Regions from separate parts of the Ruegeria sp. HKCCD7251 genome, predicted to be linked through region 1. Evidence: riboswitches for the same ligand, from Rfam matches in the RefSeq annotation. Region 1 holds a riboswitch; each other region holds the start of a gene.

Region 1 (2,260 bases):
CCATTGGCAAGATATGTGGCACAAGAGCGCGCGGCGGCAAGGTGACGGACTTCATGAATAACTAAACGGCGTTGCGACCCTGAGGGACGACCTCGTACCCTGGCTCTTCGGGTTCATCGTCTTCCATCTCGGGCGGAAACCCTGGGGCGCTGACATCCAGCCCAGTCGCATCCTCCAGGCGCCGGATGATGTTCGGCGAAAGCTCCCGCTCTCCGTAACGTGCGATGGCGTCGTCAAAAATGCGGATCATCAGCGGGTTCATTTCAAGCGGAACACCGGCGCGGTCTGCCACCTCCTGAAACAGACCGATGTCCTTTTTCACAAGGTCCATTGTGAATGAGATATCCCGCGATCCGTTCAAAATGACCTGGCTTTCTGTCTCATGGACAAAGGATGTACCCGAAGAGATCTTGATGGCCTCATACGTGGTATTCAGGTCCATACCGGCCGCCTTGGCGGTAACCAATGCTTCGGCGCAAGTGATCAGATTCGCCGTGGCCAGATAGTTTGTCAGGACCTTCAGCACCGAGGCCGAGCCGAGATCACCGGTGTGCAGGATGCGCCGGCCCATTGTCGTCAGAAATGGCAGGATACGCTCAAAGGTATCCCGGTCACAGCCCGCAAAGATCGAGATGTTGCCCGTCGCAGCGCGGTGGCACCCGCCCGACACAGGGCAATCCACCGCTGCGCCCCCGCGCTCGATAACAAGGGCACCTAGCCGTTTGACCTCGGCCTCGTCGGTGGTAGACATCTCCATCCAGATCTTGCCGGTACGGACATTGGGCAGCATCTCTTGCATCACCGCATCCGACGCGGCGGGTGATGGCAGGCAGGTAATGACCGCATCGCAGTCGCGCATCAACTGCACAGGGTTTTCGGCGGCCTTTGCACCCCGCGCTACAAATTCAGCGACCAGATTGGGATTCAGATCATGTACGGTCAGGTCGATCCCGTTGCGAAGCAAGGATCCCGACAGTTTGCCACCCACATTGCCCAGCCCGATAAAGCCTACCTTCATGCGACATACCTCTCTTGTTTAGGGCATGGCAGCATGACGCTTGCCCCCAAGTCATGCCGCCCAGCGACGCTGTCAGGTCGCTTTTTCACTCTGGTAGCGCAGATATCTGCGAGTCGCTTGACAATCCCCTGCCGGGTGCCGCATGTCCGATCCGTTGGTGTCCATCTTAGGATGGATGAAAAGGGAATGTGTCAGCGGATCTTCCGTGAAACACAGCCGCCCCCGCGACCGTGACCGGAGAGGGTGCCCAAAGCCACTGGCCAAAAAGGTCGGGAAGGCGGGACATCTGACAGGGCTATGCCCCGATATCCGCAAGCCGGGAGACCTGCCAACGCCCGAAGATGTAACCGGACGGGGTGTTCCGGTGTCGGGTCCATGTCGCAACGCGTGGCCCGCATGAGACCCCGTCCCCCACAAAGAGGATTTGGGGGGATGAGAGACGTGACCGATACTGCACCAGTCGAGCTGCTGGTCTGCACCACCTGTCGCCGAGGACTGCCCGTCGAGGACGACGCGCAGCGGCCCGGCGCATTGCTGCACAAAGCCCTTGAACAGGCCACGCTGCCAGAGGGCGTTGTCCTGAAAGCCGTAGAATGCCTGTCGAATTGTGATCAGGGCTGTTCCATCGTTCTACGCGGTGGGCCCGAACGCTGGACGTTCGTGTATGAGCACCTGAATGAAAGCGACCATGTCGAAACCATCGTCGAAGGTGCGACCAAGTACCTTGCGACTGAAGACGGCTTAGTCAAATGGCGCGAACGCCCCGAACATTTCCGCAAAAACTGCGCGGCCCGCATTCCCCCGATTGGAGCCCAGAAATGAGCAACTTGGAAAAACTCCCCGTCACCGTGATCACCGGCTTTTTGGGCTCGGGCAAAACAACCTTGGTCAAGCACCTGATGCAGAACCCGCAGGGCAAACGTCTGGCCGTGGTGGTCAATGAGTTCGGCGATGTTGGCGTCGATGGCGACATCCTGAAATCCTGCGCGATCCCGGATTGCCCGGCAGAGAACATCATGGAACTGGCGAACGGCTGCATCTGCTGCACCGTGGCCGACGACTTCATCCCGACCATCGAAGCTCTGATGGCGCTGGAGCCGCGTCCCGATCACATCCTGATCGAAACCTCTGGCCTCGCCCTGCCCAAGCCGCTGCTGAAGGCGTTCGACTGGCCCGATATCCGTTCGAAAATCACCGTCGATGGCGTGATCGCGCTGGCCGATGCCGAGGCTGTGGCTGCCG
Region 2 (2,260 bases), on a different contig from region 1:
GGTCATGTTCATATCATGCACAACCAGACGCTCGGGCTGGGTGTCGAACACCAGCGGCGCACCGCAATTATCAACCGTGACTTCGTGCGCGACGGCACCACCTGCCAAAACGGTGGTCAACGCCACAGACAAGATCTGTTTCATTCAGAAATATTCCTATTCATAAGTTGTTATCGAGGTTTTTCGGATATCCAGCGCCGGGATCACGCGCCCTTCGTGGTGAAAGCACAGGTAATCGACGCCAAACGTGTCACTAACCCTGTCCGGGGTCAGCACATCGGCGACCAGCCCAAAACCAGTCAGCCGTGTATCTTTCATCAATGCCACATGAGTGGCAAATTCTGGGATCATCACCAGATCATGCAGGATCATCACCACAGTGATACCCAGTTCAGCGACCAGCGACAGCATCCGCCCCTTCGTGTCTGGATCCAGATGGTTGGTGGGTTCGTCCAGAAACAAAAGCGTAGGATTCTGGGCCAAAGCACGGGCGATATGCGCGCGCTGGCGTTCCCCCCCGGACAGAACGGCCATCTTTTTTTCGGCCAAAGCACTAAGCCCGGTGAGGCTCAGGATTCTGACCAAATCCGCGGCGTGTTCCTCGGCAGAGCGGTCTGCACGGATCGGAATCTGGCCCAGCGCCACATAATCCCGCAACAGCAACCTGCCATCCGGGAACTCCTGCTGACTGACCACGGCGATCGTCCGCGCCCGATCCCGTGCGGACATCTGTTTCAGGCTGCGTCCGTTGACCAGAACATCACCCTGATTCACCTCGTGCGCGCCGCATAACAGATTCAAAAGCGTCGTCTTGCCTGCCCCGTTGGGCCCGGCAATTGCAAGGATTGCGCCTTCGCATAATGTGAATGAGACCCCCTGCAGCAGTATATCGCCACTAAGAACCTGATGGGTCAGATCACGCGCAACCAAAATAGCTGGGTTGGTCATGGACACACCCCTTTTTGAATTTGGGGCATGCGGGACAGTGTCTTTGTGAACAGTTTTTCCGGACGCTCGGTCGCATTGGCCCAGCCATCTGCGCTGTTTTGGTATTGGTGGGCAAACTCTGTCAGTGCCTGGATATCCTGCGTATCCTGAATGTCACCAAAAAGGTACTGCGCTTTGTCGACTGCCTGAAGTCCAACAGTCACAGGCCGCGCGCATCCAGCCATGCAATCGACCATGCGGATGGAAAAACCATTTGGCAAACGATCGAACAGCGCGTCGGACAAGCCCTGCGCGTGTGCCTCACCCTGGCACGTTTTGCAGATGAGAAGAAAATGGTCAGGCGCTGACGGCATGGGTTCCTCCGCCAGCTTCAAAGCGCGGGCAGACAGTGCCGGAAATGTAAACACGATGTGCTCGTGCCATCAAAGCCTCCTTTCAGGACGCCCCGCCCCGAGTTGGTTAACATTTGATGGCAGGTCTCCTGACTTGCGGGTCGATGCTCGGCCATCCTTCCCGGCACTTGGGCCAGTGGGTTGTTGGCGTCGCTCACCGCTTACAGTTGCGGGGGCAGTCACGGACTTGGCGCAAAATGGCGGCCTCACCGTATTCCCTTTTCATCCCTTGGGCGCACCATCGGGAACCATCATCCGAACGAGTGCCCGAGATCACATGTCAGGTCAACGACAATATTGTGGCAGCCAATCAATTTTTGGCAGACGCAAAACCCCATTGACCAATCCAAAGTATAATTGTCCTACACCCCGCTTCGCGACCGCCACCCCGTGAGGCTGAAACCGGCAAACAAAACCGCGGCCACGCAGACGATTGAGGGACCCGCCGGTGTGTCAAACACATAAGCTGAGCGCAGTCCTGCTACGGCCGAGAAAGCCCCGATTGCCGCGGCAATCAATGCCATCGTTTCCGGAGATCGCGCCAGGCTGCGCGCGGCCGCCGCCGGAATGATCAGCATCGCGGCAATGAGCAACACGCCTACAACTTTGATCGCGACAGCAACCGTAACGGCCAGTGACAAAGTCAGGATCAACTGCTCGCGCTTGGGGTCGAACCCGGTGGCGTAGGCCAATTCTTCGTTCAGCGTAGCGGTCAGCAGTTGCGACCATCGCCATACGATCAACGCGACGACCAGCGCGGCCCCGCCCCAGATCACGACAAGATCGGTGCGCGAAACTGACAGTATGTCACCAAAAAGATAGGCCATCAGGTCGATGCGAATGCCCGACAAAAACGACACCGCGACAAGACCAAAGGCAAGCGACGAATGCGCCATAACTCCAAGTAGGGTATCCATGGC
Region 3 (2,260 bases), on a different contig from region 1:
AAGCACATAAAGAGACACGGTTGCACTCGGCCAAGCCTGTCGGCGAAACGCGTCAAAATTTGCACAGTTATTTCAGCTTCTGTGCGCCGGACAGGGGGCTTGCGCTGGTCGCGGCAGCGCAAGCCGCCGCGTTGCGCCCCTTCCTAAAAGGAACATCGCACGAGGGCCTACCGGTTCTTTCAGCCGTATCGCCCTCGAAATTCGGAGGGCGCGCAGGGCCACGATCCTTTACCGACGTTCCGGCGGGTCAAATCCGGCTTCGCCATGTCGACGACCTGAACATCTTTCCAAACGAAATGCAGGCCGTCGTGGTTTCGGGCGCGCAGATTAGAGACTGGCTTGAGATGTCGGCTGGCGTGCTCAATCAAATGCACGCAGGTCAACGAATCGACCTGCGGAATTCCGCGCGCGCCGGTTACAATTTTGATATCCTGCACGGCCTTAGCTACCAGATCGACCTTGGTATGCCCGCGCGGTTCGACGCGGGCGGCAATTTGACGAATTCATCGCATAACCGCGTCAAGAATATTCGCCTTGCCGAGCACCCTATCGACGATCAGCAATCCTTTGTTGTTGCCCTCAACAACTACCGGGCCAGCGGAGGTGGGCATTTCCCCTTCGTAGACACCGCAAGGCAGATTCCATTACCAGTTTTGTCGATCCAATGCATTGTTCGGGATTATGTCGCGGGCCGCCTTCCCGCGGATCCGTTGGCGGATGCGCCGCGGCCATTCACACTCAGACCGCTCTCCGGGGCGTTTGCGATTCTCAGAACCAGTCCCAAGGCGCAGCACCATTTAGCTGAATTGCAGACGTATAACCCGTCAGTCATTGGGCGCGATGACGATGGTTTTTTACTAATCCGGCTTACGCTGTGACGGGTTGTCATCCGCAAACGAAATGCATATATCCACCCCTGAGAGGTTGGCGCGGGCGAGCGCCTCGCCAACCTGGTCAGGTCCGGAAGGAAGCAGCCACAACGAGCCCCGCTTGGGTCGATGTCCAACCTCTCACTTCCCCCCACATGCTTAAGGCTATTCCGCGATCCGGCATGAACAAGCCCGCCGCCCTATCGGGAAGACAACCCTGCGTCTAAAGCGGTGACAAAGCCCGCTTGACTCGGACCGATTTCACCGGATAGCGATGACTTGATGGTTCTCGACCCGGCTTACCGGGAAGGGATGAAAAGGGAACACGGTGCGGTCCTGCCCCGGCGATGCCGAAACGGACCAATGCCGCGACTGCCCCCGCAACTGTAAGCGGTGAGCAATGCCGAGACACCACTGGCCCAACGGCTGGGAAGGTTGGCAAAGCGATGACCCGCAAGTCAGGAGACCTGCCATCTGACTGAAACCGAAACTCGGGCGGGGTGTCCGGGCAGGTCAAAGCCGCACAAAGCGACCTGACCCACGCCCCCCGTCCATCGCGCGGAGGGCGCACAATGATCTGGAAGACAAAAACGCACGAGTTTTCTGCAACGATTTGTCAGAAAACCGGCAAACCGTGTCCGGCCTTGGCAAGGATGGCACGTGCCATGGCGGACGCGATAGCAACAGCGCAGCCTGTCACAACCAAAGAGTTCGAGGTCGAAGGCAGCGGAGAGCTTTCGCATTGCGCAGAAGGGTGCACAGCGCGGTTTCGCGCCCATTCAGATCTGATCAGGGTGTATTGTGGAACGGCCTCGGAAACCCCGACAACAAAGCTGGACGATTACGCCGACATGATGTTCGGGACCAGCCTGTCGGCCATGTCAACCGGAACGCTGTCCGATATGCCCTGCGCAATGCTCGAGGTTACAACCTTGGGACTGCGTCCCGCGGCTGGTGACCCACAACCAGCCATGGCGTGACGTCAAAGCCCGGTTGATGCCGGTGCCGTGGCCCAAGCCATCTGCGCGTCGGTTTCGACGGCGCACGGCCGGACCGCGCGCAACCGGCGCAGTGCCTTATCCGGGGCTTCACCGCCTTCGACCAGCAAGCGCAACACAATCATGCCGGACCGCCCGCATCCGCCCCGGCAATGAACCAAGACCCGTCCACCCGCAGACAGGACGCGGTGTGCATCGGTGCTGGCGTTTGGCCAATCACACCTTACGTTCGATGACGGTGCGCCAAAATCCTGCACCGGAAGATGAACCCAAGTGATTGCGCGGCTCTGCAGGTCGCGCCCGAGATGGTGCGCTCCTACGGCCTCCAACTCATTGGAAGTGGTCATCGAAATGACCATTGCCGGCCGCCATTGCATGATCCGCTCAAGATCC

Evidence for each region. Region 1 has a riboswitch for cobalamin ahead of GOX75_RS07905 (DUF1636 domain-containing protein). Riboswitches for the same ligand answer to the same signal wherever they lie in the genome.
Region 2: another riboswitch for cobalamin. It lies ahead of GOX75_RS13295 (DUF1636 family protein); the one in region 1 lies ahead of GOX75_RS07905 (DUF1636 domain-containing protein).
Region 3: another riboswitch for cobalamin. It lies ahead of GOX75_RS14865 (hypothetical protein); the one in region 1 lies ahead of GOX75_RS07905 (DUF1636 domain-containing protein).

The regions. Positions count from the first base shown of each region.
Region 1 is NZ_WPZC01000002.1:357,789-360,048, reverse strand. It holds gene GOX75_RS07915 (AAA family ATPase) at 1-55, opposite strand, end outside; gene GOX75_RS07910 (NAD(P)-dependent oxidoreductase) at 62-1,018, opposite strand; cobalamin riboswitch at 1,157-1,366, shown strand; gene GOX75_RS07905 (DUF1636 domain-containing protein) at 1,451-1,840, shown strand; gene cobW (cobalamin biosynthesis protein CobW) at 1,837-2,260, shown strand, end outside.
Region 2 is NZ_WPZC01000004.1:370,741-373,000, forward strand. It holds gene GOX75_RS13285 (ABC transporter substrate-binding protein) at 1-144, opposite strand, end outside; gene GOX75_RS13290 (ABC transporter ATP-binding protein) at 157-948, opposite strand; gene GOX75_RS13295 (DUF1636 family protein) at 945-1,301, opposite strand; cobalamin riboswitch at 1,402-1,608, opposite strand; gene GOX75_RS13300 (iron chelate uptake ABC transporter family permease subunit) at 1,703-2,260, opposite strand, start outside.
Region 3 is NZ_WPZC01000006.1:45,293-47,552, forward strand. It holds gene GOX75_RS14855 (bifunctional 2',3'-cyclic-nucleotide 2'-phosphodiesterase/3'-nucleotidase) at 1-878, shown strand, start outside; RNA gene ffs (signal recognition particle sRNA small type) at 918-1,016, shown strand; cobalamin riboswitch at 1,136-1,359, shown strand; gene GOX75_RS14865 (hypothetical protein) at 1,442-1,849, shown strand; gene GOX75_RS14870 (dual specificity protein phosphatase family protein) at 1,852-2,260, opposite strand, start outside.